One region of the Halomonas sp. Cn5-12 genome, then DNA from elsewhere that is predicted to be linked to it. Evidence: predicted binding sites of a transcription regulator. Region 1 holds the regulator's gene; each other region holds the start of a gene.

Region 1 (9,937 bases):
GTCAGTTGCGGGTAGAATGGCGCGCAATTTTGTAAGCATGTCGATGCGACCTAGGTCGCCATCCTGAATCCCCTGCAGTGAGGAAGCCCCATGAGTGTCTACGCCATTAACCATCCGCTTGTTCAACATAAGCTGGGATTGATGCGCGAAGCTGATTTGAGCACTAAGAGCTTTCGTGAACTGGCAGGTGAAGTGGCTAAGCTTTTGACCTATGAAGCAACCAAAGGTCTGGAGCTGGAAGACCATGAGATTCAGGGCTGGAACGGCGAGCCCATTGCGACCCGTCGTTTGAAAGGTAAGAAAGTCACTATCGTGCCGATCCTGCGTGCCGGGCTAGGCATGTTGGAGGGCGTAACGGATTTAATCCCTAGCGCACGGGTAAGCGTTGTTGGCCTTTACCGGGATGAAGAGACGCTTCAACCGGTACCTTACTTCGCTAAATTCGCCAACGACATCGAAGAGCGCATGGCGATTGTGATTGATCCGATGCTGGCGACTGGTGGTTCGATGGTGGCCACGCTGGATATGCTGCGTGAGCGTGGCTGTGAACATATGAAAGTGATTGTCTTAGTTGCTGCCCCTGAAGGGATTAAACGGGTGCAAGATGCTTATCCTGATGTAGAGATTTACACGGCGTCGGTGGATGACCGACTCGATGAGAATGGCTACATCGTCCCCGGCTTGGGAGATGCCGGCGATAAGATTTTCGGAACGCGTTAAGCGCTCCGCCTCAAAAGGCCCCTTACGCTTCGCGTTGGGGGCATTTTTTTGCCTCCGTTACTAATAACCGACCCCCAGGAGTGGTGTGATGACAAACAGTGCTGGTCAAGAGTCGTGGCCTAAAATGCTGCTTACCGGCGCGCAAATGCTGTTCGTGGCCTTTGGTGCGCTTGTGTTGGTTCCGCTATTAACCGGGCTAGACCCCAGCGTGGCACTCTTTACCGCCGGGATTGGCACGTTGGTGTTTCATGGCGTGACCAAACAAACGGTGCCGGTGTTTCTAGCTTCTTCCTTTGCATTTATTGCTCCTATTCAAGGCTCAATCGCCAGTTTTGGCGTTTCTGCCACGCTGGGTGGCCTGATGGCCGCGGGACTTGTCTATGTTGCCATTTCCCAGGCGGTGCGCTTGAAGGGCACCGCCTGGTTGCATCGTTTGCTGCCTGCTGTCGTGGTGGGCCCAGTGATTATGGTGATCGGCTTAGCGCTAGCGCCAGTCGCGGTCAGTATGGCAACCGGTGAAATCAGCGATAATATTAGCTATGGGCAAGCTATTTTTCTCTCCATGGCCAGTCTGTTAGTAACCTTATTGCTTGCGGTGCTTGGCCGTGGGCTGCTGCGTTTAGTGCCGATTATAGGCGGCATTGCAACGGGGTATGCGTTGGCGCTGATTATGGGGGTGGTTGATTTTACTCCGGTGCGTGAAGCGGCTTGGCTCTCTATCCCCAACTTTACCGCGCCGAGTTTTCACTGGGCGGCCATCCTGTTTATGATTCCAGTGGCCATCGCTCCCGCCGTTGAGCATATTGGCGATATGGTGGCGATTGGCTCGGTGACACGTAAAAACTATCTTGAAAAACCTGGCTTGCACCGCACGTTACTGGGCGATGGCTTGGCAACGACGGCAGCAGCCCTGTTCGGTGGGCCGCCTAACACGACCTATTCAGAAGTTACCGGTGCTGTGACGCTAACCAAGGCATTCAATCCAAAATATATGATTGTGGCTGCCGTTATTGCCATCATCCTTGCCTTTGTTGGCAAATTGGGGGCGCTGCTGCAGACAATTCCCGGGCCGGTCATGGGGGGGATTATGACGCTGCTATTCGGCTCTATTGCTGTAGTGGGGATGAATACCCTGGTGCGCGCAGGTCAGTCGCTTACGGCGGCGCGTAACCTAGTGGTGGTGTCACTTATTTTGGTGTTTGGTATCGGTGGTATGCAGTTTGGTGGCGGGCAATTCACTTTGCAGGGCGTTAGCTTAGCCGCTTTGGTAGGCATTGCGTTAAACTGGTTATTGCCCGCAGAAAAAGAGGATGAGTAACCCGTGGCGCGAATGGTGACTTATGAGTGATGCCCTACGATGCTCGTTTCCCGTATTAGGGGTGGCAGCCTGGAGTGGGACCGGTAAAACCACGCTGCTAGAGCAGCTGTTACCTCTACTGCGTGAAAAGGGCCTTTCGGTAGCGGTGATTAAACATGCCCACCACCAGTTTGATGTGGACCAGCCGGGTAAAGACAGCTACAAGCTGCGTAGCGCCGGGGCCACTCCTATGCTGATTGCATCGCGCCAACGTTTTGCACTGATGCAGGAGACGCCAGGGCAGGAGGAGCCTAATTTAGCCTATTTGCTTACCCTAATGGCACCGCATCACCCAGATCTGGTGATTGTGGAAGGCTTTAAAGCATGGCCTATTCCCAAGCTGGTGCTTTACCGAGACGGAATAGGCGATCCGGCTATTTTATGCGATGAGTGGGTGCAGGCGGCTGCGCTTACTGCTGAGCCGCCGGTGGCTCTTAGGCCATCGGTGGCCCGCTTGGATTTAAATAATTGTGAAGAGATTGCTCGCTGGGTAAGTGAGTGGGCCGACCAACAACGCCGCACTCTGGCTTGATGATGAAAAGGTGACACCATGCAGTTAACCCACCTGAACGCGCACGGCGAAGCGAATATGGTTGATGTCGGCGATAAGCGCGAGACCCGTCGTGAGGCTGTTGCCTCTGGGCGAATCGTGATGCAGCCCAATACTCTGCAGCTATTAAGCGATGGGGCGCTGCCCAAAGGGGATGTACTCGCAACAGCGCGTATTGCGGGTATTCAAGCAGCGAAGCGAACTCATGAACTGATTCCGCTCTGCCACTCGCTGGCGCTCTCCAAAGTAGCGGTGGATTTCGATATTGACCATGCAAATGGCTGGGTGAATGTATCGGCCATGTGTCGCTTGAACGGGCGCACGGGCGTCGAGATGGAAGCGTTGACGGCCGTTTCGGTTGCTTGCCTGACGCTTTACGATATGTGTAAAGCCGTTGATAAAGAGATGCGCATTGAAGCTGTGCAGCTCGACAGCAAGCGAGGCGGATTGCGTGGTGACTATCAGCGGGAGCGTGAGATGGTCACGCCTATTGTCACCGGTGAAGGCGCAGTGGGAGAGGTAAGCTTAGGTGAGCGCTGTGCCTCGCCCTGTGTGCGCGTCAAGTTTTTGGCAGAGCTGCGTGAGCGGGTCGGTGAGAGTGATCTGGCCATTGGGCTTGATAAGCTGCCAAGTCGCGATGTGGCCGGGCTAAAAGCTGCGCTTAGTGCCCAGGATGCACGCTTTTCCGTGCTGGCTGATCAGCGCACTCTATGTGCCATTAACCAAGTGATGGCAAATGATAGCGCTCGTATCACTGATGATGACGAAGTGGCCTTTTTTCCACCGGTAACGGGAGGCTAAGCCGTGTCTGTTAGCGAGCCGACATTGCCAGACATCGCGGTAGAAGTGCAGTCCGCTCCGTTTTCAATGGCGTACGGCTATGAGAGCGCGCTGCGCCAGCGCACCGACATTGGTGCGATTGTGACGTTCACCGGGTTAGTGCGAGATTTTAACGAGACGCCCGACGTAACGGGGTTAACCCTTGAGCACTATCCAGGAATGACTGAGCGCACCTTAACGCAAATTGCTGAGCAAGCCTGGCAGCGCTGGGCGCTGCAGGCGGTGCGTGTTATTCATCGGGTGGGCGACTTATCCCCGGGCGACCCTATCGTTAGAGTGCTGGTGGCAAGCGCACACCGCCGCGATGCGTTTGAGGCCTGCGATTTCATTATGGATTATTTAAAAACCCAGGCGCCGTTTTGGAAGAAAGAGCACTCCAAGCAGGGGGCGTACTGGGTTAAAGAGCGCCACACCGATCAGCAGGATGCTGAACGCTGGTAACACCTGTGTTTAAGGCTCGTCGTTTAACTCTTCGATGGTCGGCATTTCAGCGGCCATGATCTGCAGGTGCACGTCTGGCATATGTTGCAAGTGGTTAGCCAGCCAGTGCACCAGCCTTGGCTGCAGCGCATGGCGCAAATCAGCCAAGGTGTCTGCCTCAATCTCTTCTAGCTGCTCATCCAGCCACTCGCTGAAGCTATCTTCATCCATAGGGCTTGCGCCGTTGGCGTCAAGCATCAGACGACCAATACGACACCATCCCGTTTCTGTTGCTGCTACCGGTAGCGCTAGAAACAGACTGCCACGACGGGCAGTGGGATGGCTGCTCTCAAGGCCAGGGTGAGGCACGACGCTATTTTGGTTAACAATGCAAGGCGGCTGTGGGTAGCGCGTTTCGCAGCGCAGCCCTTGGTGGTCAAGCACGATCATATCGCCATTCACCGGTGCTAGCGGCGCTCTGATACCTAGCTCCTCAGCAAGCGCTTGGTGCGCCTCCTGATGGCGCGCTTCACCATGTACCGGCAGTAGCATTTTGGGCCTCACCCACTGGTAGAGCTTTTTCAGCTCTTCCTGAGCGGGGTGGCCGGTTGCATGAAGCTCGGGGTGGTTCATTTCGTCGAACAGCGTGACACCGAGTTGCAGTAAACGTTTTTTAAGCTGCTCGATAGGGCGCTCATTGCCTGGAATTGTTTTGGCGGAAAAAATCACGCTATCGCCGGGTTCCAAGTCCACAAAGGGGTGTCGACGCTGCGCTAAACGCTGCAAGGCAGCGCGAGGCTCGCCTTGGCTACCGGTGGCAATAATCACGACCTCCTCCGGTGGTAGATAGCCCAAATCATGGGGTGGCACCAGGGGGGGGAAGTTATCCAGATAACCAAGGCCTCTAGCAACACTGACCATGCGCTCCATTGAGCGGCCCATCAAACTAACGCGACGGCCACACGCTTGGGCCGCTAAGCCAATGGCCAGTACGCGCGCTAGGTTGCTAGCAAAACAGGACACTACCACGCGGCCTTTACACGCTTTCAATGTGGTGGAAAGCGCCTTGGCAACATCCCCCTCGCTGCCCGACTGCCCTGGCATTGGCGCATTGGTCGAGTCACCTACCAGAAGATCCACCGGCGCCAGTGCTCTAAACTGGGCAGCGTTCACGGGGGCGCCAATCAGTGGGTTGGGGTCGAGTTTCCAGTCGCCGGTGTGCAGTATGCGGTAATCACCCGCCTGCATCATGATGGAGCAGCTTTCGGGGATGGAGTGGGTAACACTCAAGTAGCGCAGTGTAAATGGCCCGCTCTCCACCGCATCGCCTGGTTCAATCACTTCAATGGAGGCGCTGCTGAGCTGGTGTTCGGCGAATTTGTAACGCAATAGCCCTGCTGCGAGAGGAGTGGCAAAGATAGGGCAACCCCATTTGGGCCATAGCCACGCCACCGCACCAATATGATCTTCATGACCATGGGTGATAAACAGCGCCTTAGGTGTGATCTTCAGTGCCTCTAGGGTATCGGTATTAGGTACTTGCAGGGGCGAGTTGGGCAGGTCTTGGCGAATCATCATGCCGCAATCTACGGCGATCCACTGGTCGTCGTATCCATACAGCGTAAGATTCATTCCAATTTCACCACATCCACCTAGCGGGAGTAGGCGCAGGGGCGGGCGACGACGGGGACGAAGTTGAACGCGGGATGGATGCATCAGTTATGAAAAGCCTAGAAAGTAATTCCTTAACTATACGGGAAGCGGGGGGCGGGTAACAATCATCGCGGCACCTGACCACGATGCTTCCTCATCGTGCTTACGGTACACTACCGCCGCTAATGTGGTTTACCTGCTGGTAGGCAGGTGCTTGGCGAGCGTGCCGTTAAATACGTTAAGAGTGTTTGTTATGTCTCATTACTATCGTTTAGTTGTTTCCTGCCCAGATCAAGTGGGCATCGTGGCGCGTGTCTCAAGTTTTATTGCTCAACAAGGCGGCTCAATTACCGAAGCCAGCCAGCACTCTGACTTAGAGACTGGCCGCTTTTTTATGCGTTACGAGATTCTGGCGGATTCTCTGGGTATGTCGGCGGAAGCACTGCGCACGTCGTTTGAGCCGGTGGCGGCTGAATTTGATATGCAGTGGTCGCTGGTGGATACCCAAAAGCGCCGCCGTGTGGTGTTGATGGTGTCTCGGGAATCCCACTGTTTGGTGGACCTTCTCTACCGCTGGCAGGCAGGTGAGTTGGATTGCGATATTGTCGGCGTTATCTCTAATCACGATGATATGCGCTCGCTGACTGAATGGTATGGCATCCCTTATCATCATGTACCAGTTGACCCGGCTAATAAACAAACGGCTTTTGAACAGGTGCAGGAGCAGATTGATGCTGCCCGCGCTGACTGCATAGTGCTGGCACGCTATATGCAAATTCTGCCGCCTTCGCTTTGCGAACGGTATGCAGGACGCGTGATTAACATTCATCACAGCTTCTTGCCTTCCTTTGCGGGTGCCAAGCCGTATCATCAAGCCTATGAGCGGGGCGTGAAACTGATTGGGGCAACTTGCCACTATGTGACAGAAGAGCTGGATGCAGGCCCCATAATTGAGCAGGACATTCACCGGGTCAGCCACTGTCACACGCCTACTGATTTGGTACGTTTTGGTCGCGATGTGGAAAAAGCGGTATTGGCGCGGGGGCTGCGTTGGCACCTAGAAGATCGCGTGCTAATTCACGGCAACAAAACGGTCGTTTTTAGCTAATCGGCAGAAGGGGGCGCTATGTCGTTTGCACAAAGCGTATTGGCACCGTGGGCACTCGTGATGACGTGGCTTTTATCGTTGGGTGTCATCGTCTGGTGCTTATGCCTGCGCCCCTGGCGGCCACTGCTTGAGGATACAGCGCTTCAGCACCGCTGGATGGCAGCTACGTTGGCCATCATGTTGATGTGGCAATTGCGTGCGCAAGCGGTGGACTGGTTAACGCTTCACTTGGTGTTTACGGTGCTGATGACGCTAGTCTTTAAAATGCCGCTGGCGTTGATCAGCAATGTGATGATTAATGTCGCCATGGTGGCTATTGGCAGAAACGATTGGTCGCTAATGGGGGCAAATATGCTGGTGACAGGTATTGTGCCTGCGACCGTGACCGGTTTTGTATGGCGAATCGTTGACCGTCGGTTGCCTGATAATTTGATGGTGTTTTTATTTGCTTGTGGCTTTTTTGGAACGGCCTTGGCGACCTTAGGGGGAGGGCTATCTGCTGTTGCGCTGATTATCGTAGCGGGCACTGATCCCGAGGCCGTCTATCTCGCCCAAGAGTATGCCCGCTTTTTACCGTTACTGATGCCGTCAGAGGCATTTATAACCGGTATGCTGCTGAGTATTTTACTAGTGTACCACCCAAGCTGGGTGGCCACCTTTAATGACCACCGCTATATCGACTTGCAGTAGCCTGCCTTACAGGTTGGGCAACTAGCCAAGCGCTTGCCCATTACCACCGCGAATAACACCAACACCCACGCCTTCAATATCAAGCTGCTGAGTGCGTAGGTCGATCTCAATTGGTGCGAAATCTGCGTTCTCGGCAATCAGTGTTACTTGATGCCCTTGGCGTTTAAAACGCTTGACCGTTACTTCGTCTTCTAATCGTGCCACGACAATTTGCCCATCGCGAACGCGGTCAGTGCGATGCACGGCCAGAAGGTCGCCTTCAAGAATGCCTACATCTTTCATGGATAGGCCGCGCACCCGTAGCAGGTAATCTGCTTTAGGCGTGAAGTACTCAGCGGGCAGCGGGCAGTAACGGTCAATATGTTCAGCCGCAAGGATAGGGCTGCCAGCGGCGACCTCACCAATCACAGGAAGCCCATTGGGCAGCGGCTCATTAGTAGCAGGTGCTGCAGCCGCTGGCGTTTCAGTAAGCTCCTGCGGCTCCTGGTTAGGTAAGCGGATGCCTCGTGATGTATTGCGAATTATACGAATAGCGCCTTTGCGCTCGAGCGCACGCAAATGCTCTTCTGCTGCGTTAGGCGAGCGGAATCCCAGCGCTTTGGCAATTTCGGCGCGGGTAGGGGGGTAGCCAAGCTCACCCATGGTCTTAACAATAAAATCAAATACGTGCTGCTGACGTGCTGTGAGTGGACGCGACATACCAAACTCCAAAACAGTGAAAAGACAGTAGCTACATGTCGGCTTAATCAGTATGTGTTTAAGTATACAGTATGTTGCTCTGTCCAGTACATGACGAGTTACACCCAACCGAGACAGTCGTTAAGTGTTTAGTTAACGCTTACTACCCTTTGGATAAGAGATTGAGCCAGCAGGGGTTATGACATAGTATTCAGCTATGTTTAAAACACCTGTTTTTTGGAGGGCGCTATGGCCCAATCGGATACGGTAACGCGTATTTTAGATACTGCAGAGGTACTGTTTGCAGAGCGAGGCTTTGCCGAGACGTCGCTGCGTAATATCACCAGCAAGGCCCGGGTTAATTTGGCGGCCGTGAACTACCACTTTGGTTCCAAAAAAGCGCTAATTCAAGCGGTGTTTTCCCGCTATCTCGATCCATTTTCAGAGCGTTTTCACACCGCACTGGACGAGCTAGAAGCTCACTATCAAGGCCAGCCTATTCCTCTAGAAGTGCTGTTAGAGACCATGGCCACTACGGTACTGGCAGTGCCCGCCGAACGTAATAGCCTAAAGGTATTTATGCGGCTACTAGGGTTAGCCTACAGTCAGGCGCAAGGGCATCTGCGTCGCTATATTCAGCAGCAGTATGGCGATGTATTTACCCGTTTTACCGAGCTGGTGCGTAAAGCCACGCCTGAGCTGCCGGACGCCGAGCGCTTTTGGCGGCTACACTTTATGCTAGGCACAGTGATATTTACGCTCTCAGGACTGGATGCCCTGCGTGATATTGCTGCAAAGGATTATCAAGAGCAGGTGACGGTGCGTGACCTTGTGCGGCGGCTACGTCCAGTCGTTGTTGCTGCGATGAACGCGCCGCTACCGGCTGCGGTTGAAGAGGGAAACCATGGCAACGCCCAGGCTAGCTGAATTACCGCCTTCCCAATCTGGTTGGGTGGAGATTGACACCCAGCGGCAGCGGTTGCGCTGGTGGCAGGGAAAGGAAGTGAACTATGAGTGCACGATCTCCACTGGGGTTGCTGGCGTAGGGCAGCAAGAGGGTAGCGGCCAAACACCGCTGGGCTGGCACTATGTCCGTGCGTCTATCGGCAAGGGCTTGCCTGATAATGCGGTATTTCGTGGTCGCCGATGGACTGGCGAAGTATTTTCGCCTGAATTGGCGACCAATTACCCTGAGCGAGACTGGATTCTAACGCGCATTATGTGGCTCTGCGGGCTGGAGCGCGGCGTTAACCGCGGCGCTGACGTGGACTCCCAGCGGCGCTACATTTATTTGCACGGCACGCCTGAAGACCAACCGATGGGTGTGGCTGCCTCTCACGGCTGCATCCGCCTGCGAAATCACGATTTACACTACCTGTTTGCACACGCCCAACCCGGTACGCCGGTTTGGTTGCATTAAGCCCACTTCCGGGCGTCCTGCCAGAATTTTGACACGCTAAGCGGTTAGTCTAAAATGGCGCCCTTTTTGTCGGATCCTCCCCATGACGCAACCCATTGGCCCGGTCATGCTTGACCTAGAAGGGCCACAGTTATCCAACGCTGAAAAGACATTGCTAAAAGACCCTGCGGTGGGCGGCGTTATCCTATTCGCCCGTAATGTCGAAGATGCGTACCAAGTGCGGCAGCTCTGCAGCAGTATTCGTCGTGTGCGTGGTGATCTACTGCTAGGTATTGACCAAGAGGGCGGTCGAGTCCAGCGGATCAAAAAAGGGGTGACCAAGCTGCCCGCCATGGCGCGAATTGGCGATCTGTATGCCAGCGACCCAGTAGCAGGGCTCACCTTAGCCAAAGACACAGGCTGGCTGCTGGGGATGGAAATGGCCGCCTGTGGGTTGGATATGAGTTTTGCGCCAGTGTTGGATGTTGAGAGCGGTATCTCCAGCGTCATTGGCGACCGTAG
Region 2 (9,937 bases), on a different contig from region 1:
CGGAGGGACCACCATCAGACGGGCAAGGGTATTAGCGGTCCTGGCACCGTAATACTCCCGCACCAGAAACAGGCAGCAATCGAGCCCAGCCGCCGTACCAGCGGAGGTAACCAGCCGGTCGTCTTCCACATAGAGAGCGTTGGTATCCAGGTTTACCTGCGGAAACCGTTTGAGGAAGTCCTGCTCCGCCAACCAGTGGGTTGAGGCCCGTTTGTTATCCAGCAAACCCGCGTAGGCCAGGGCATAGGTGCCGTAACAAAGGCCCACCACATGGGCACCGCGCTTATGGCAGCGGGCAAGGGCTTCAGACAATTCAGGGGGTGGTGCTTCGTTCAGATCGTGCCAGCCGGGCACTACCGCAATATCAACTTTGTCCAGTAGTTCCAGCCCGCCATCCGGCTGCACGGTCATGGCCCGCTCGGATGCCAGGGGTTTGCCGTCCGGCGTGATAATCAGCAACTCGAACAAGGGGCCTTCAGGCAGGGCAATGCTGAACACCATGTAGGGCACGGAGAAATGGAAGAGGCTGAATTGCGGGTGAAGGACAAGCCCGACTTTGGGTAGTGCCACGATGTCACTCCTGAGGTTTATTAGGTCTGATGATAACTGCTTGGCCCGATTTTTTCGATGATTGTCTTTCAGGTCAATATTGGCGGTGATCAGATCTCCGTAGACTTATTCCATCAACGAACACTCTGGTAGAGGACAAATACCATGTTGATCAAAACCTTCGCTGGCGCACTGGTGCTGGCTTCGACTGTTTTTGCTGGCGCCACTTTCGCGGAGTCTGGCGCTCAGAAGTCCAGTCATCAGATACAGCAGATCCGTAATGCCACTATAAAGATCACCTACGGGGAGACTACGTTTCTGATCGACCCAATGCTGGCTGATCAAGGTGCCTATCCGGGCTTCGAAAACACCTACCGTAGCGAATTGCGCAATCCTCTGGTTGGGCTGCCCATGGCCGTAGAGGATGTGGTCGAGGGCACGGATGCGGTGATTGTGACCCACACCCACCTGGACCACTGGGACGATGCCGCCCAGAAACAATTGCCAAAGGACATTCCCCTGTTCGTTCAGAATACAGCCGACGCCGAGATCATTCGTTCACAAGGTTTCAAGGATGTACGCATTCTGGACGATGTAGCTGAGTTTCGGGGCGTGACGCTCCATAAAACGGGCGGGCAGCACGGCTCCGATACCCTCTATGCCGTTCCCGAACTGTCCAAGGCGCTCGGTGAAGTAATGGGTGTGGTTTTTGAAGCCGAGGGGCGAGAAACCACGTACGTGGTCGGCGATACCGTGTGGCGTGATGAGGTGGTGCAGTCGCTGGAGCGCTTCCAGCCGGATGTTGTTGTACTGAATGCCGGCGCTGCGGAGTTTAACGGCTTTGAGGGCGACCCGATCATCATGGGCAAAGAAGATACCCTTCGCGTTCACCGCGCTTTGCCGGACGCGGACATTGTCGCCGTGCACATGGACGCCGTGAACCATATGACCCTGAGCCGCGAGGAGTTGGCGGAGTTCGTTCAGCACGAGGGGATTGATGAGCAGGTTTTGATCCCGGCGGATGGTGAGAGTCTTTCTTTCTGACCAGAGCACACCTGAAATAAATGACCAAATGAGGAACAGTCTAATGAGCAAGCGAGCCGTTATTGTTGTCGATATACAGAATGAGTACTTTGCCTCCGGCAAGCTGCCGCTGGTGAACATTGAACAGGCAGCCGCCAAGGCTGCACAGGTGATAGAGTCAGCGCGTCAGAACAAAGACCTGCTGGTGCATATTCACCACGAGTTCCCGGACCCCAACGCGCCTGTATTCACACCGGGTTCAGATGGCATCAACATCCACGAGTCCGTGGCACCGAAAGGTGAGGAGCCGGTCATTCTCAAGAACTATCCCAACTCATTCCTGAAGACCAACCTGAAAGAACTGCTGGATACCAACGACATTGAGGAAGTAGTAGTGATTGGCGCCATGAGCCATATGTGCATTGAGGCTACCAGCCGTGCGGCCTCGGACTTCGGTTACAAGGTCACGGTGCTGGAAGATGCCTGCGCCACGATGGATCTGGAGTTCAACGGTGTGAAGGTGCCTGCGGCACAGGTTCATGCCACGGCTATGGCGGCTCTTGGGTTTGCCTATGCGAGTGTCCAGTCCACCCGGGATTACCTGTGAGGATCCTGCTCTTCGTATCTGTCGGGTGGTTGCTCCCGTAAACTGAACGCCGACCGGCTAGAAGCATTTCTAGCCGGTCGTTTCAATGGTATCGTTCGACGCGGATTCATCGCTAACTCGCTTAGAACGGATACTGAATGCCTTCTTCCATCACGCTGATCCACTGGTTGATAGAGTGAACCCATCTATATTGGCGGGCCCTTAAAAACGACCGCTGTTGTTGAGTGCAGAGGTTCCCGTGTTTGAGGCCACCGTTTTGATATCGCTTCCTACAACGGAATCTAACTTGTGGAGTGCATAAGCATTGGCCGCGAGCCAAGGCTCTCCGTCATCGAAGAATATGTGTGGCACCTTTGGCACTGGCTTTGAGCGACTGACCGGAACCCAAGAAATCTCCTGAGAACCCTTGTCGGTATCGAGAGCCATAGGCGTAATACTGACTCTTTCGAGCATCGCCATACTGAAGTCCTTGATTGATCGATTGCCTGAGTCAGCCAGCTATTGTGGCTTCCCTAAACCCAATCCGGCTTGCAGCCAGAAATGCCACATCCAGAGTCTTAAAAGTTCGCGGACTTACTCTTTGAGAGTCGAGCGCTTCACAGCCGCCACCCTTTCGCGAAAATTGCAGGCACCAGCCTTCAACCAGGGGCGCTCTGGTGACCATTACTGACTTCAGCTTTCCGCAATCAAACAGCAACCGAATGTCCGCCTCTTGCATTTTCCCTATTTCGCCTCATCACTTTTCTGGTTTTGAATATTCCCGAGAGACGCCAACAGGCCCCGAATAGATCGAAGACCTAATCGCACCTCTCTATCGGTTCTGAGGTTTGCCTTAAGGTTGGGGAGATCACAGGGCTTTGGGAGCTGAACCCCAAGAACTCGGGCTACGTTTAAGGGATAGGGTTTCCTGTTACCTGGCAGGTCTTTGATAGCTTTTATAAGCCGTGACTCACCGAATCGCTGTAAAAGGTACAGCCACTCTCTTTACCCTCTTTCATTGGTAATCAGAGCGGACATTCTTCCTCCCAGGGGCGGGCCTGGGGGTCCTCTGGCCGTGAGCGGCTAGCCCACTTCCTTGTCTATTTCTGGAAAGAAACTTAGGGCAGGCTTATTCCAATGTCAATAGTTATCACAGTATTTTGTATTCGTCATACACTAGCATTCGTATGTAAAATTGTTGCAATCGATCAGGGCCATCATTGCAGCGTTGCCCCTGGAAAGCTGTGAAGCACATGGGTCACGACGCCCCAGACGTGCGACTCACGACCATCTAGGGGAATGGGAGGGTAAGCAGGATTACTTGCCCGTAGATAAGTCCTCTGCCCTACTCGCTCAAGGCGCTTTACTGTGAGCTCACCATCAACACAAATGACGATAATGCGACCTGGTAAGGCTTCGAGGCTGCGATCCACCACCAGCAAATCCCCATGGTGAATCCCGTCACCAATCATGGAGTCTCCTTCAGAACGTACGAAATACGTTGCAGCAGGTCGCTTCACCACATAGCGGTGAAGATCAAGATCGGTATCTAAGTGGTCATCTGCGGGCGATGGAAAACCTGCGCGCACGGCACAGGTATAGAGCGGTAAGGGCTCCGACACTGTCAAAGCGCCTGCTTGTCCTAGTAATGTCACTGATAACGTCATGGGCACCTCCATTGATAGCTGTATATAAAAACAGTATCTGTAAAGTACTCAATTAACGCAATACCACATCGGCGTATCCCAACTAATTTCAGACCTATATCACTCCTATGCATCCACCCCACTGGAACCTTTTCCGCTGCATAGGAGCTTCAATATGTCCCTACCCTGTAAGCGTTGTGCATCTACGCGCCTGCTGAACCTGGATACAGCCCAACGCGTGAGCGTGGTGGGCAGCACCTTGATCGGCGGTGCTATTGGTGCATGGCGAGCGACAGCCATCACAGGCCCACTGCCGCTAACTGTGACTCGCTTTCCGCTAGCAAAATTGCCTGCCGCCATGATGGGTGCCGTGGCCGGTGGTCAAACCGGCTCGCGCATCGCCACTTCATTGTTTGAACAATGGCTGCCAGTTGGCAGCGGGACACCGTGGTTATGCTTGTCTTGCGGCTGCACCTACCGCGACGCCTACCCGCCTTTAGCACCTAACGCTTAACCTATCGTTGTTCGCCCTGTGTGGGGCGAATGATCCGCCTATTCACTTTCGCGCGCTGGCCTTTGGTCAGCGCTTTTTTTATGTCTGGAGAATGACTCATGGCACATCTCGTTGAACACATGGCTTACGTTGGCGACACCCCTTGGCATGGCCTGGGGCAACAGTTGTCTCGTCATCAACCGCTAGAGGTCTGGCAGCAACAGGCCGGTATGAACTGGCATATCGAAGAAGCGCCGGTGCGCTTTATTGCCGAAGGGGCTAGTCACCTTGGCAGCATTCACTCGTTCCCTGAGCAGAAGGTGCTCTACCGCTCAGATACCAAAGCACCGCTCTCGGTGGTGTCGCAGCGCTATAAGGTGGTGCAGCCCGAAGAGATTTTGGAGTTTTACCGTGATCTGACTGAGTACGCCGGGTATGAGCTAGAAACCGCTGGCGTACTGAAAGGCGGACGTAAGTTCTGGGCGTTAGCCCGTAGCGGCTTAAGCACGTCGCTCAAAGGTCAGGATGAGGTCAATGACTACCTGCTGTTGGCCACTTCCTGCGATGGCACCCTTGCCACCATGGCAACACCCACCACGGTACGGGTGGTGTGCAACAACACGCTGCAAATTGCCGTCGATGGGACGTCGCAAGCGGTGAAGGTGCCGCATCGTTCAGAGTTTGATCCGCGTGCCGTGAAGCGTCAGCTGGGTATTTCGGTGTCTCAGTGGAATGACTTCATGTACCGGATGAAAACCCTAGCGGAGCGTAAAATCACTCGGCAGGAAGCGCAGCAGTATCTTCAGTCGGTGATTTGTGGGGCCGAGAAGCCGCTGGACGATCCCTCCAAACTGCCCAACTACCGAGCGCTGATTAAGGTGCAGAAACTCTATCACGGCGAAGGTCGGGGGTCTCACTTGGTGACGGCCAAAGACACGGCTTGGGGATTGCTCAATGCGGTCACGGAATACGTTGATCACGACAAGCGCGCACGCAGTAACGATACCCGTATAGACTCAGCCTGGTTTGGTCAGGGGGCACAGCTCAAGCAAGAGGCTTTGGATGCCGCCCTACAACTGGTGTCTTAACTATCCATACGCCCATTCCCACCAGCGATTCACCTAATGATCATCCTAACCCTCACGGCATAGACGCCCAGCCCCTGAAAAGGCTGGGCGTTTTGCTGTGGGGCTTATGCCGAGAGGTACCCGCATGAGCTTTATTTCCGACGCCATTGAAATGGCGCTCACTCGAATCACCAAACAACTGCTAGAACACGACGCCCATAACGCAACGTCGCTGGTGTGCGCCCAGGGCGAGTTCTATCGCGCGGAGATACGCCTGGAGCGTATCGATCCCGCTGACATTGCGCGTCACTTACCTGACGTTCCTGCGCTCGTTAATGACGCACCCCATGAACAGGGCTGACCAGCCCGCATTTCCCTCTTCACGTAAAAGGAGGTGCCCTATGGCACAGCGTACTCATGTAGTAAATGCGTCTCCCCAAAAAGGCTCAGTACCTTCCATTCAAGCAGACGCCAACGTTCAGCATTCCCCAAGCTCAGCGGCGCTAGAAGCGCATCCTACGGCTGATAGCACGGCGATTATTCAGGTGATCGAGCGCGCGGCGCTTAACCCTGACGTCGATATCGACAAGATGGAGCGCCTACTGCAAATGCAGGAGCGCGTGATGGACCGCCAGGCCATGATGGCCTACAGCGCTGCTATGGCAGCGATGCAGACAGAGTTGCCCAGCATTGAAGAGCGTGGGCAAACCAACAACGGTTGCTATGCCACGCTGGAGGATATCGTCGATACCGTTCGCCCCATCCTACAAAAACACGGCTTCGCGGTGAGCTTCCGTATTCAGACCCAGGAACGCGGTATCCAAGTAACGGGCGTGCTGATGCACAAGGACGGCCACCGGGAAGAGACCAGCATGCTCCTACCTGCGGACATGAGCGGTAACAAAAATGCCGTCCAGGCCTTTGGATCGTCCACCAGTTATGGCAAGCGCTATGTGCTGTGCGCCTTGCTCAACATCACCACACGCGGGCAAGACGATAACGGCCAGACCAGCACACGAGCAGCTGTAAAGAGGGTTACGGCCTTTCAGGCGGGGCAGATTCAGCGTTTGATCAGCCAGTGCCCAGCCACCACACAAGAGTGGTTCAGCGGCAAATACGGCGCTGCGGTTCAGGTGCCTCAGGCGGACTTCGACAAACTCCGCGCATCCCTCACCAAACGAGCCGTGAAATAGCGGCTCAGCCCGACCACTCATCTCATCGCCTACAGGAAGCTTGTATGCAGATACTCACCATGCCACAAGGCTCGCCAGAGTGGCTGGCGGCGCGTCTTGGGCGCGTCACTATGTCGGAACTCAAGGCATTGCTGGTGAATGGCAAAGGCCCCGGCGGGTTGGGGACTGGAGCCATTACCTACATGCACCAGTTGATCGGCGAGCGCATGACCGGTGAGCTGGCCGAGCCGTTTCAAGGCAATGCCCACACCAAGCGGGGACAGGAGCTAGAGAGCGTCGCCCGCTCGCTGTATCGCGATATCACCGGCGCACCGAAGCCTAGAGAAGTGGGCCTGATCCTCAACCACGACGTGGGCTATTCACCGGATAGCTTGATTGGGACAAACGGCCTGCTGGAGATCAAAACCAAGCTGCCTAAGTTCCAAATTGAGGTGCTGCTCAGCGGGGAAATACCCGACGAACACGTGCCTCAATGCCAAGGTGGGCTATGGGTTAGCGAACGGGAATGGATCGACTTTGTGAGCTACTGGCCCGGAATGCCGCTGTTTGTGAAACGCGCTTACCGAGACGAGGCTTTGATCGGCACGATTGCCAAGCGGGTTGACGCGTTCCATGAAGAGATGGAACGGCGTATCAGCCAAGTGATGGCGGCGTGACTTGCCTACTGAACCACAATACACATCCACTATTAACGACATAGATGCCGGGGCCACCACCCCGGCATCTTTATTTTTTGGAGGTCATCATGCCCCATAGCAAACTCAAAGCCGGTGAAGTGGCGGGCACTTACTTAGTCACGTCACCAGTCACAGAAACCGACATCATTACCATGGCCAAGCGGTTCGCACGCCGCAAGCTCGCCAAAGGCCGCAAGATCTCACAGCCCTCGCAAGCGTTTGAGCACCTGCAGCTCCTGCTTCAGGACTATGAGTACGAGGTGTTCAGCGTGCTGTTCCTCGATAGCCAACACCGTGTCATCCGCTTTGAAGAGCTGTTTCGCGGCACTATTGATTCAGCCAGCGTGTACCCAAGAGAAGTTTTGAAAGCGGCACTCGCTTACAACGCCGCTGCAGTCATCCTCGTTCATAACCACCCTAGTGGCGATCCTGAGCCTAGTGATGCGGATCGGCGTATTACCGAGCGCTTAAAGGAAGCGCTTGGCTTGATGGATATTCGGGTGATTGATCATGTGGTGGTGGGTAGTGATGGGTGTAAGTCATTTGCGGAAATGGGGTATTTGTAAACATCTGCTTGAATGAAATAGAGCTGCCTCACTGGGCAGCTCCTGAAATGATGCAATCTTTTTTTTGGTTAAGACGGCAAACGGCCAGAAGCTGCCTTTTAGTACTCTCTGATATAACGCCGCATTCTGCGCCTTGTCGCTGCATTATTTTTTTATGCCTTCTTAGCTGACATATTGCGCAAATCATGTGCTTTGCCACTCTTCTGGAACCAGCGCCGGAGGCTTTGTCCAAGGCTCTTCGACCAACGATTCTTGAAACCATTGGTCACGAAGGTTCGCGTGCTCGGTGATGATCAGTTGGAAACCGGGGACTTCCTCCTGAGTGAACTTTAGCAATAGTTCAAACAGTCGGCGCACTGCATCTAGGTCGGCGTCGGCCTCTGTCTTCTGTATTGATCCATCGGCGTCGTTATAGACCTGCTCAGATGGAAAATAGACCTGAGTAGGCTGATCGATCAGCAGGAATCGAGGTATTGGCCGGTTATTCTTTGCGGCGAAAAGATGTAGCGCAAGCAGTGCCGATAGGTGGTAGGCCAAATGATTTTCGCCGCCTCCAGTCCGCGCCATCGGAACCGGGCGTTCTGGGCGATCGAAAATTATAGTCAACTGTGGCAGGTTTAACCGAGCGGGGTAAGGACTGAACTCGGCGTTGAACTTTTGTATATAACGTGACAGATTTACGGAGATAGTGTTGAGAATCGAGGCTAAGCGCTCGTTGCTGTCATCCGCGCCAATCTGGTCTTCAAGCTGCTTAACCTTGTTGTCAAGACGACGATTCTGTGCTTCCAACCGAGCAAGTTCTGCGTTCGGCAGAAGCGTCTCTAGGAACAGGCTGATGCGACCAACCACGCGTGCTGCCGCATTATTACGAGAGCCCATTTGAGATATGACCTCGTTAGCCGAGATCGCCGCAGATAGCTCTGTTTCCTTCTGCTTTATGGCGCCCGCTATCTCGTCCACTTTGCTCGTCAGTTCGGAAAGGTAGGATTCGAGCTTTGGACGCTGGCCGGTAGCGATGCGCAATTCGCTGTCAAGCGACTTTAACTCGCCGAGCAAGGCCGCCGCGATTGGAGACTCCATCGCTAGGTTTCGTTCGCTGAACGGCCATTGCCATTCACCGTTGTCTGGGTTTTTCGGCAAAGCCTTGATCGACGCCAGTCGATCCAATTGCTCGGCTGCCTCATTCTCGTAGCCACCCGCCCGCTTGGCAAACTGTCGTGCCGCGTCGATCCTCGATTGAGTGTCGCGTCGATCCTGACGCAACTGGCTTAGATCTTCTTCCAAGAGCGAAATCCGGCTGCCGTCGTCGTCGGGTACCATTTCGGGCTTCCACGCCAGCGCAGACCTCAGCGCCTCGATGATCCCGCTTCCATTCGTGCTCTCCCCGCCTCTAATGACACCGACGCTTCTGGCTTCCGAATAGAGGCCAATGGCCTGCTCGTGCGATGTGTCGATAGCGTTGCTCGCCTGTTCCAACTGCTTGCTGTTAATCCTAAGGTCCCGCTGGGCTGTGCGTAGACGAGATTCCAGTTCATAGCGGTCGCCGGAAGAGACGCCGAGCAGGATCGGCAGAGTGTCGCGGATTGCCTGAGGCTGGTACGGCTCGTTCTGGCGATAGAAAAGCTGATCCTTGTTGGCTATCAGCCCTTGCTTCTGGAACAGATAGTAGAACGTGTGCTTGACGTTCGCGTCGTAACTGTCGCGGCTGTGTTCAAGCGCGACATCTGTGCGGTTCTCGCGAATACCGAGTAAACGCGACAGCAATTCCACAACGCTATCGTCATCAACGTTGGCCACCAAATCCTTGAACGCAGGCGTCTGTAACTGAGTACCACGTCGGAGCATCGCCATGCTGCAACTGGCTCCTACGCTAGGTGGGCTCGGCTTAGCCACTAGAACCTGCTCTTTCTCGAACTGATAGACCACGGCGAACCATGCCACTTTGTCGCGAATTACGCCTTCGGGAACATTGAATGAGGAGCGGCCCATGCAATACTCAATGATCTCGGAGAGTGCGGACTTGCCGGTAGATGAGCGTCCGGTGATGACATTGAGCCCTTCGACCCTAAACCGGAGATCCCGGCGTTGACCGTCGTGGCTGTAGATATGGATAGAGCTAATCTTCATGGACGAATCC
Region 3 (9,937 bases), on a different contig from region 1:
GCAGCGCTTTACACGCCTGAGCGCCAGAGTAGTCGAATTCGCAGGCCTGGCCGATGACAATCGGACCAGCGCCAATGATAAGAATGCTATTGATATCGGTACGCTTAGGCATAACGGTTCCCGCAAAAAGTGGTGACGATGAGCATCAAAACGGCGTAACTAGGCAATGAGAGGCAGCGTGGCTAACTTAGCGGCGCGCCTGCATCATGGCGATAAAGCGATCAAATAGCGGCGCTACATCGCGCGGGCCAGGGCTGGCTTCCGGGTGGCCCTGAAAGCTAAACGCCGGGCGGTCGGTACGCTCAATGCCCTGCAGGGTGCCATCGAACAGCGAGCGGTGCGTGGCACGTACGTTGCTGGGCAGGGAGGCTTCATCGGCGGCAAAGCCATGGTTCTGGCTGGTGATCATCACCGTGCCGGTATCTAGGTCTTGTACCGGATGGTTAGCACCATGGTGGCCGTGGCCCATCTTGACGGTTTTGGCACCGGAGGCCAGCGCCAGCAGCTGGTGGCCCAAGCAAATGCCGAACACCGGCGTGTCGGTTTCCAACACTTCCTGGATCGCTTTGATGGCGTAGTCACAGGGCTCGGGGTCGCCGGGGCCGTTAGCCAGGAACACGCCATCCGGGTTCATCGCCAGCACCTCTGCCGCAGGCGTTTGCGCCGGCACCACGGTCAAGCGGCAGCCGCGCGCCGCCAGCATACGCAGGATGTTGAACTTCACGCCGTAATCAAACGCGACCACATGGTAAGGGCGCTCGCCCTGGCTCGCATCCGCATAGCCTTCGCCCAAGGCCCACTCGCCTTCCGACCACTCGTAAGCCTCTTTGCAGGAGACTTCCTTGGCTAAATCCATGCCCTTCAAGCCCGGAAATGCCTTCGCCGCCGCCAGCGCCCGCTCGACGGCATCCTCACCTTCTGCATCGACACCCGCCAGAATCGCACCGTTCTGGGCACCTTTATCGCGCAAAATACGCGTCAGGCGGCGGGTATCGATATCCGCAATACCCAGCACGTTGTGGCTTTTCAGGTAATCAGAGAGGGTTTGCTCAGAACGGAAGCTACTGGCCAGCAGGGGGAGATCGCGAATTACCAAGCCAGCTGCCGCAATCGAGGCGGACTCTACATCTTCAGAGTTAATGCCAGTGTTGCCGATGTGCGGGTAAGTCAGGGTGACGATTTGGCGGGTGTAAGAGGGGTCGGTGAGGATTTCCTGGTAGCCGGTCATGGCTGTATTGAACACCACCTCACCGCTTGTGACTCCATCCGCGCCAATGGCAGTTCCATGAAACACACTGCCATCTTCCAGGGCCAATATCGCGGGTTTGCTCAATGCGGGGTTATTCAAGACAAGTTCTCCCATGCTGGTGGGAGCCTGTGGGCGCAGGCTCGGCGATCCGGTTGTCGGCGTTTGCGTGCAAACGTCGGGTCGTAAAAAAGCGGGACGAAGCCGATAATAAAAAATCGGTTTCATCCCGCTTGTTGTTCTCTTTCCTTGGCCTTCATAACGGTGTTAGCCATGGCGCAGCATTTAGCTGACTACTTTTCCCACTTAACGGCCAGTGCAACAAGCGCGGTGCTCTCTCTGCTCTCTCTACAGCTCTTCACTGTAGATATTTTGCTGCTCTTTGCAGCCACTGGGCCAAAATTTTTGGAATGTTACAGCATTTAGCGCATCAGGGCCAGCGCTTTATGCCGACCTTGGTCTAACACAAGCCCACGGCTCAGCTCAGCGCCAGCACGTCCTGCATGTCATAACGGCCATGCGGCTGAGCGGCCACCCAGCGTGCCGCCCGCACGGCCCCTTTGGCGAAGGTCATACGGCTGGAAGCTTTATGAGTGATTTCGATGCGCTCGCCTTCGGTGGCGAACATCACCGTGTGCTCACCGACGATATCGCCCGCCCGCACGGTAGCGAAGCCGATCTCTTTATCGGTACGCGGGCCGCACTGCCCAACCCGCTCAAACACGCCGTGCTCTTTCAAGGTACGGCCCAAACTTTCGGCCACCACTTCACCCATTTTAATGGCCGTGCCGGAAGGCGCATCGACTTTATAGCGGTGGTGGGACTCAATCACCTCAATATCGTAGCCTTCATCACCCAGCGCCTTGGCCGCCGTTTCCAGTAGCTTGAGCGTCAGGTTCACGCCCACGCTCATGTTGGGAGCAAACACCATGGCCACCTTATCGCGGTAGCTATCTAGCTCGGCCAGCTCTTCATCGTTCATACCGGTGGTGCCGATCACGATGCACTTACCGTGCTCAGCGCAGAATGCCAGATTCGCCAAGGTGACTTGGGGCGCAGTGAAGTCGATCAGCACGTCGAAGTCATCCACAATGGCGTCGAGCGAATCCACGGCGGCCACACCACGCTTACCCACACCTGCCAGCTCGCCGATATCTACGCCCGCCAGGGAGCTGCCCGGCTCCACAATACCGCCTGCAAGCGAGGCATCAGCCTGTTGCTCAACAGCGTTAACTAACGTGCGGCCCATGCGGCCAGCTACGCCTACAATGGCAATTCGGGTCATGGAAACTCCTACGCGTGCGCTATTTGGCATCAACTAGAAACAAAAAAGGTGGCCGCGATTATAGCAGACCACCCTTAGCGATGCGGCGCTAACGGCAGCGCCCTTCATGCACTTTCAATTCTCCCAGACAATCTCCAGCGACTCGTCTTTCGCCATACGCATTAGATGGCTCTCGACCACGCCCTCTAGCTGGTCCAAGTGCTCTTCTTCCAGGGTTTCGATGGAGACCAGTAGCCGATCAGGTTCGGCGTGCATCAGGCAAGTACCGCTGGCAAACACGATCTTGGCGTCCTGCTCACTGTGCTCCACCTCAAGCTTATGCGCCCAGTGTTTACACAGGCGGTTGATCAACCGCGCGCCGGATGGGGTGGCAATTTCTGCTCGGGATAAAGGCATAGAGATCTCTCCATATAGGTGGCGGGTGAGCACCCACTAGCCTAATCCCCACCGCGATAAGAGCCAAGCGTTGAATGAGAATTCGTTGCAACGGTGCAGCCACCTAGCTACATGCAACAAAAAACCAGCACCCAATGGATGCTGGTTTTTAGCGTTGCTACACAAACTGCATGAAATAGATAAAGACCTTACGGCTTCATCTCTTCAAAGAACTTCTTCACGCTATCGAAGAAGCCAGTCTTCTTCGGCGAGTGGCTATGACTATTGCTGTCATCAAAGCTCTTTTGCAGCTGGCGAAGCAGGTCTTTCTGCTCGTCGTTGAGGTTGACGGGCGTTTCCAACACTACTTTGCACAGCAGGTCGCCGGGGGCACCGCCGCGTACCGGCTTCACGCCTTTGCCGCGCAGGCGGAAGAGTTTGCCGGTTTGGGTTTCCGGCGGGATCTTCAGCTTCACGCGACCATCTAGCGTGGGCACTTCCAGCTCGCCACCTAACGCTGCATCAACAAAGTTGATCGGCACGTCGCACTGCAGGTGCTTACCGTCACGCTTGAAGATGTGGTGCGGCTTAATGGACACCTGAACGTACAGATCGCCCGCCGGGCCACCGTTCACGCCGCTCTCGCCTTCGCCGTTGAGACGAATACGGTCTCCCGTATCCACACCCGGCGGAATCTTCACCGAGAGGGTGCGGGTTTCGCGCACGCGCCCTTCGCCGTTACATTTGTGGCACGGCACTTTGATGTGCTGGCCACTGCCGTGACAGGTCGGGCAGGTTTGCTGAACCGCAAAGAAGCCCTGCTGCATGCGTACTTGGCCGTGACCATGACAGGTCGGGCAGGTCTCTTTGGTGGAGCCCGGCTCGGCGCCGCCACCGTCACAGCGGTCACACTCAATATGACGCGGGACGCGAATATCCACCGTGGTGCCCGCCACTGCGCTCTCTAGATCCAGCTCTAGGTTGTAGCGCAGGTCGGAACCCCGTGCAGGTGCGTTGGGCCCACGACGACGGCCACCGCCGCCACCGAAGATATCGCCAAACACATCGCCGAAGATATCGCTGAAATCGCCAGCGCCGCCGCCACCGAAGCCGCCGCCCTGGCCGTCCACACCGGCATGGCCGAACTGGTCGTAGGCCGCGCGCTTCTCACCATCGCTCAGAACTTCGTAAGCTTCCGACACTTCGCGGAATTTTTCCGCTGCGGAGGTATCGTCCGGGTTTCGATCAGGGTGGAATTTTTGCGCCAGACGGCGATAGGCCTTTTTGATCTCTTTCTGATCGGCCCCTTTTTCGACACCCAGGACTTCGTAATAATCGCGTTTGGACATGGGTCCTACGCCTCCTGGTTAGCTACACACTATAGGCGTCTCGGCCGCGGAAACAGCAACGCGGGAGTTGCCTCCCGCGTCACCGCTTTCCTTGGCAGAAAGAGGTGGGTTACTGCTTCTTCTTGTCGTCGTTGACTTCTTCGTACTCGGCGTCAACCACGTCATCGTCCTGCTTGGTGTTGGCTTCTTCAGCACCTTCACCACCCGCCTGGGCCGCTTCTGCCTGTTCGGCGTACATCTTTTGCGCCAGCTGGCCGGAGACTTCGGTCAGCGCATCCAGTTTCTTCTGGATGTCGTCCTGGTCATCGGTTTTCACCGCTTCTTCCAGTTCGGCGATGGCGGTTTCGATGGCCTGTTTCTCGTCATCGGTGGCCTTATCGCCCGCTTCTTGAACGGTCTTACGGGTGGCGTGAATCATGCCGTCCGCTTGGTTACGCAGCTGCACCAGCGCTTCGAACTTTTTGTCTTCGTCCGCGTGGGCTTCGGCATCACGCACCATTTGCTCGATCTCTTCATCGGAGAGGCCGCTAGACGCCTTGATGACGATGGACTGCTCTTTGCCGGTCGCCTTGTCTTTGGCAGACACGTTCAGAATACCGTTGGCATCGAGGTCGAACGCCACTTCGATCTGCGGCACACCGCGCGGTGCCGGCGGAATGTCGGCGAGGTCGAAGCGACCCAGCGACTTGTTCTGCGACACTTGCTTACGCTCACCTTGAACGACGTGAATGGTCACGGCGGTCTGGTTGTCATCCGCGGTCGAGAAGGTTTGCGTCTTCTTGGTCGGGATGGTGGTGTTCTTGTCGATCAGCGGCGTCATCACGCCACCCAGGGTTTCGATACCCAGGGTCAGCGGGGTAACGTCAAGCAGCAGAACGTCTTTTACGTCGCCACCCAATACACCGCCCTGAATCGCAGCGCCCACGGCAACCGCTTCATCCGGGTTCACGTCTTTACGGGCTTCTTTACCGAAGAAGTCTGCCGCTTTCTTCTGAACCAACGGCATGCGGGTCTGACCGCCGACCAGGATCACTTCGTCGATTTCAGAAGCGGATAAGCCTGCATCTTTCAGCGCCATTTTGCACGGCTCGAGCGAACGCTGTACCAGGTCTTCGACCAGCGACTCCAGTTTGGCACGAGTCACCTTCACGTTGAGGTGTTTCGGGCCAGTGTTGTCGGCGGTGATGTACGGCAAGTTCACATCGGTCTGCTGGGCGCTGGAAAGCTCGATTTTGGCTTTCTCGGCGGCTTCTTTCAGACGCTGCATGGCCAGATTGTCACCAGACAAATCGATACCGCTGTCCGACTTGAACTGATCGACCAGATAGTTGATCAGCGCGAGGTCGAAATCTTCACCACCCAGGAAGGTGTCACCGTTGGTTGCCAATACTTCGAACTGCGTTTCGCCATCCACGTCGGCGACTTCGATGATGGAAATATCGAAGGTACCACCACCCAAGTCGTAGACTGCGATGGTTTTGTCGCCACGGGCTTTGTCCATGCCGTAGGCCAGAGCAGCAGCGGTCGGCTCGTTGATGATACGCTTGACGTCTAGACCGGCAATGCGGCCTGCATCTTTAGTAGCCTGACGCTGGCTGTCGTTGAAGTAGGCCGGTACGGTGATGACCGCTTCGGTGACCGCTTCGCCGAGATAATCTTCGGCGGTTTTCTTCATCTTCTTCAGCACTTCCGCACTCACCTGCGGCGGTGCCATTTTTTTGCCTTTTACTTCTACCCACGCGTCACCGTTGTCGGCTTCGGCGATTTTGTAGGGCACCATCTTGATGTCTTTTTGAACGACGTCGTCTTTGAAGCGACGGCCAATCAGACGCTTGATGGCGTAAAGAGTGTTTTCCGGGTTAGTCACGGCCTGGCGCTTGGCGGCCTGGCCTACCAGGATTTCACCGTCGTCGGTGTAGGCAATGATAGAAGGCGTGGTACGACCGCCTTCGGCGTTTTCAATGACTTTAGCGCTGTCACCATCGAGCACGGCCACACAAGAGTTAGTGGTGCCCAGGTCGATACCAATAATGCGTCCCATAGTAAAAACCTCGAATTCAGTTGTTACAAAACTAAAAAATTTGTTCTTTAAACAAGTTGCGGGCTTATCCCGCGGGGTTGACCTTTATTTGGGGGCCGCTTGCCGCATTTCAAGGGCTTTTTTTGCGGCAATGCGTCAACGCGGCTTAATTCGCTTTTTGGCTGACCACGACCATGGCAGGACGCACGAGGCGGCCGTTCAACAGATAGCCTTTCTGCATCACATCCATCACGGTGTTGGGGTCGAGCTCTGGGTTCGGTACCATCGCCATGGCTTCATGCACCTGCGGATCGAAGGGCTCGCCCTGAGGCTCGATGCTTTCGACGCCAAACTTGCTCAGCACGTCGAGCTGCATCTTGAGGGTCATGGAGACACCTTCGCGATGCGCCTCGGACGCATCGTCCTGCATGCTTTCCAGCGCTTTCTCCAAGCTATCCACCACGGGCAGTAGCTCTTTGACAAACTTCTCTAGGGCAAACTTGCGCGCCTTTTCGGCTTCTTGCTCCGCCCGGCGGCGAACGTTCTGAGCTTCGGCAGCAGCCCGCAGCGCTTGGTCTTTGGCTTCCGCCAGGCTCTGCTCGAGCTCTTCTACCTGAGCGGCCAGCACGTCGGCTTCGGGGCTACCAGCGCTATCTTTCAGCGGTGCATCGTCATCGATCAGCCCTTCCAGTTCGCCTTCCACCAACCGCTCTTCGGCAGACTGGTCGGTGACCTCTGCTTCCTGCTCTTGGCGTGCCAGCTCATCTTCCAACGGGGTTTGCGGTTCTTTTGCCATGCCTTGCTCCTGGAATAAGTAATGGTGCCGGTGGCGGCCACCTGAGGTAAGTAGCGGGTGTTAACCACGTATGCAGCCTATATGGGGGCCATCAAAGCCATCTCAAGAGGGGCATTGAAGTGAGTGATCGACTACTGTATAAAACAACAATTATTGGATAAGTATCCAGCTTCTGTGCCGCACCGCCTCAGGAGGCCTTATGCTTACGCAGCTAGCGATCCAAGACTATGCGATCGTTGATCGTCTCGAACTCGACCTCACCCGTGGCATGACCGCCATTACGGGGGAAACCGGGGCGGGTAAATCCATTCTGCTGGGTGCTCTGGGGCTCTGCCTGGGCGAGCGCGCCGATGCGGGTAGCGTGCGCCACGGCTGCGAGCGAACCGACCTCTCCGCCCGTTTCGATATCCAGCACCTGCCCGCAGCAGCCGAGTGGCTCGACGCCCGCGAGCTGCCTGCCGATGAGTGCCTCTTGCGTCGCGTGGTTACTGCCAACGGGCGCTCCAAGGCGTGGATCAATGGCCACCCAGCGACCATTGCCGATTTGAAATCTCTGGGTGAACAGCTGATTCAGATTCATGGCCAGCATGCCCACCAAGCCTTGATGCGGGAAGAGACGCACTTGGCGCTACTGGATGACTACGCCGGGCTTCGCGAACGCAGCCAGCAGCTCGCCGAGACGTTCCGCGAGTGGCGCAGTGCCCGCCGTCTGCTGAAAAAACTCAGTGAAGAGGGCAGCGAAGTCGAGGCCAAACGCCAACTACTGCGCTATCAAGTCGAGGAGCTGGACCAGTTGGGCCTTGCCGAAGGTGAGCTGCAAACCTTGGAAGAGGAGCAGCACACCCTGGCCCACGCCGAAGAGACCCTACGTGAAACCCAGTTTGCCGCCGACTGCTGCGAAAGCGATGAAGGGGGCGCGCTGTCGCTTCTCAACCAAGCCTACGCCCACTTAAGCGCGCTGCCCGGCAGCGACAAAGGCACGCTGGCCAATACGCTCACCATGTTGAGCGATGCCCGAATTCAAGTCGAAGAAGCCGCTAGCGAGCTGCACCGATTGGCCAGCACCACCGAACTGGACCCAGAGCGACTGGCGTGGGTCGAGGAGCGCATGGGCGACGTACACCGCATTGCCCGTAAGCACCACGTCGCTCCCGAAGAGATTTGCGCGCTGCATGCCCAACTCAAACAAGAGGTGGCGCAGCTCGAAGCCAGCGATGACGATCTAGAAGCCCTCAGCAGTCAAGTGGCCGAGTACCGCGAGCTTTACCGCAGCGAGGCCAAGCAGCTCACCGAAGCACGCCAAAAGGCTGCTGTTCGCTTGGGCAAAGAGGTGCAGCAGCAGTTGGCCTTCCTGGCCATGGGCAAAGCACGTTTCGACGTGGACGTCACCCCGCGCGAAACACCTTCCCCCGAGGGCTTGGACCATGTGCAATTCCTGATCAGCGCCAACCCGGGCCAACCCGCCCGGCCGCTCACTAAAGTCGCTTCCGGCGGCGAGCTGTCGCGCATCAGCCTGGCCATTCAGGTGGTAGCGGCGTCGCATTCGACGATTCCGAGCTTGGTCTTCGATGAAGTGGACGTGGGTATTTCTGGGGCAACGGCGGAAATCGTCGGCCAACTGCTACGTAAACTAGGCGAAAACGGCCAGGTGATGACCGTGACCCACCTGCCGCAGGTGGCCGCCCAGGCGCATCAGCATCTGCACATCGAAAAGCGCGCCAAGCGAGACACCACACTCACCCACATGGCGCTGCTGGACGAACGCGGCCGGATTAGCGAGCTGGCGAGGATGCTGGGCGGCGTGACGCTTTCCGACCAAACCCTGGCCCATGCACGTGAGATGCTTCACGCCAGCCAGCGCCCTCCTCACTAAGTTCAACCAAACTCAACCAAGCCCACGCCAAGCCTTTGCCCTCCGCCGGGCGAAGGCGGCAGTGCTTCGGCCATCACGCGACCTACAAAAACGCCCCTGAGGCGCCAGATGAACTGCTCTGGCACCCCAAGGGCGTTTTCATGTGGCAGCGGACTACTTGCGGTTCGTGGGGCCACTGTCCTGGCGCGTGACGTCCGACCCACGGGGGCGTACGTACAGCACCAGAGCGTGATCCACTAGCTCGTAGCCGTGCTCTTCGGCGATCTCTTGCTGGCGACGCTCGATGATGTCATCGACGAACTCGATGATTTCACCGCTTTCCAGACACACCATGTGGTCGTGGTGGTCTTCTTGGGTCATCTCGAAGACCGCATGGCCACCGTCGAAATTGTGACGAATCACAAGGCCTGCCGACTCGAACTGAGTCAGCACGCGGTAGACGGTCGCCAGACCAACATCCTCGCCCGCATCAATCAGTGTTTTATACACTTCTTCTGCGCTAAGGTGGTGTTGGCCCGAAGCATTTTCGAGAATCTGCAGGATCTTGACGCGCGGCAGGGTCACTTTCAGCCCGGCTTTGCGTAGTTCATGGTTCTGATCGGCCATGGTTGCTCTTCGCAGTAACAGGTTAGGTCGGGTATCATCGACCGAAACCACGATAGTGAAGAACAGGCTCAAATGCAAAAATTGACTCGTATCATTACCCTTTCCGTCGCCCTGACCATTGTCAGTGGCTGTAGCTATGTCGGCGTTTATAAGCGTGACATCCCCCAGGGCAACCTGATCACCCAGGAGATGGTCAGCCAGCTCCAGCCGGGCATGACTCAAGAGCAGGTAGCCTACGTAATGGGCCGCCCACTGCTGGAAGCGCCCTTCGACTCCCGCGAATGGGACTACGTTTACCGCATCGATAAAGCCTATGGAGATGTTGAGCAGCGCCGCGTCACGCTCACGTTTGATGACGCGAGCCGACTGGTCAACATTGAGCAGGAG

Evidence for each region. The regulator LexA, encoded in region 1, represses DNA repair genes until DNA is damaged. The targets are predictions, from matches to a motif close to TACTGTNTANNTANACAGTA.
Region 2: L1249_RS03515 (LexA family protein) is a predicted target of LexA. The motif match lies at 3,842-3,861, and genes of this name have one in related genera.
Region 3: recN (DNA repair protein RecN) is a predicted target of LexA. The motif match lies at 7,204-7,223, and genes of this name have one in related genera.

What each region holds. Positions count from the first base shown of each region.
Region 1 is NZ_JAKGAY010000001.1:39,334-49,270, reverse strand. Features, by position in the region: gene upp (uracil phosphoribosyltransferase) at 91-720, shown strand; gene L1249_RS00210 (uracil-xanthine permease family protein) at 809-2,038, shown strand; gene mobB (molybdopterin-guanine dinucleotide biosynthesis protein B) at 2,061-2,609, shown strand; gene moaC (cyclic pyranopterin monophosphate synthase MoaC) at 2,628-3,428, shown strand; gene moaE (molybdopterin synthase catalytic subunit MoaE) at 3,432-3,908, shown strand; gene L1249_RS00190 (ribonuclease J) at 3,918-5,519, opposite strand; gene purU (formyltetrahydrofolate deformylase) at 5,794-6,648, shown strand; gene L1249_RS00180 (energy-coupling factor ABC transporter permease) at 6,667-7,338, shown strand; gene lexA (transcriptional repressor LexA) at 7,360-8,037, opposite strand; gene L1249_RS00170 (TetR/AcrR family transcriptional regulator) at 8,266-8,943, shown strand; gene L1249_RS00165 (L,D-transpeptidase) at 8,921-9,436, shown strand; gene nagZ (beta-N-acetylhexosaminidase) at 9,519-9,937, shown strand, end outside.
Region 2 is NZ_JAKGAY010000003.1:163,313-173,249, reverse strand. Features, by position in the region: gene L1249_RS03535 (GlxA family transcriptional regulator) at 1-570, opposite strand, end outside; gene L1249_RS03530 (MBL fold metallo-hydrolase) at 715-1,593, shown strand; gene L1249_RS03525 (cysteine hydrolase family protein) at 1,637-2,179, shown strand; gene L1249_RS03520 (hypothetical protein) at 2,381-2,638, opposite strand; gene L1249_RS03515 (LexA family protein) at 3,376-3,825, opposite strand; gene L1249_RS03510 (hypothetical protein) at 3,980-4,318, shown strand; gene L1249_RS03505 (DUF932 domain-containing protein) at 4,417-5,385, shown strand; gene L1249_RS03500 (hypothetical protein) at 5,510-5,725, shown strand; gene L1249_RS03495 (ERF family protein) at 5,766-6,557, shown strand; gene L1249_RS03490 (lambda exonuclease family protein) at 6,602-7,213, shown strand; gene radC (RadC family protein) at 7,258-7,800, shown strand; gene L1249_RS17655 (DUF3732 domain-containing protein) at 7,984-8,679, opposite strand; gene L1249_RS03475 (three component ABC system middle component) at 9,924-9,937, opposite strand, start outside.
Region 3 is NZ_JAKGAY010000018.1:17,386-27,322, reverse strand. Features, by position in the region: gene carB (carbamoyl-phosphate synthase large subunit) at 1-112, opposite strand, end outside; gene carA (glutamine-hydrolyzing carbamoyl-phosphate synthase small subunit) at 188-1,333, opposite strand; gene dapB (4-hydroxy-tetrahydrodipicolinate reductase) at 1,725-2,531, opposite strand; gene L1249_RS11100 (DUF2218 domain-containing protein) at 2,646-2,927, opposite strand; gene dnaJ (molecular chaperone DnaJ) at 3,116-4,255, opposite strand; gene dnaK (molecular chaperone DnaK) at 4,365-6,296, opposite strand; gene grpE (nucleotide exchange factor GrpE) at 6,442-7,071, opposite strand; gene recN (DNA repair protein RecN) at 7,271-8,944, shown strand; gene fur (ferric iron uptake transcriptional regulator) at 9,098-9,550, opposite strand; gene L1249_RS11070 (outer membrane protein assembly factor BamE) at 9,623-9,937, shown strand, end outside.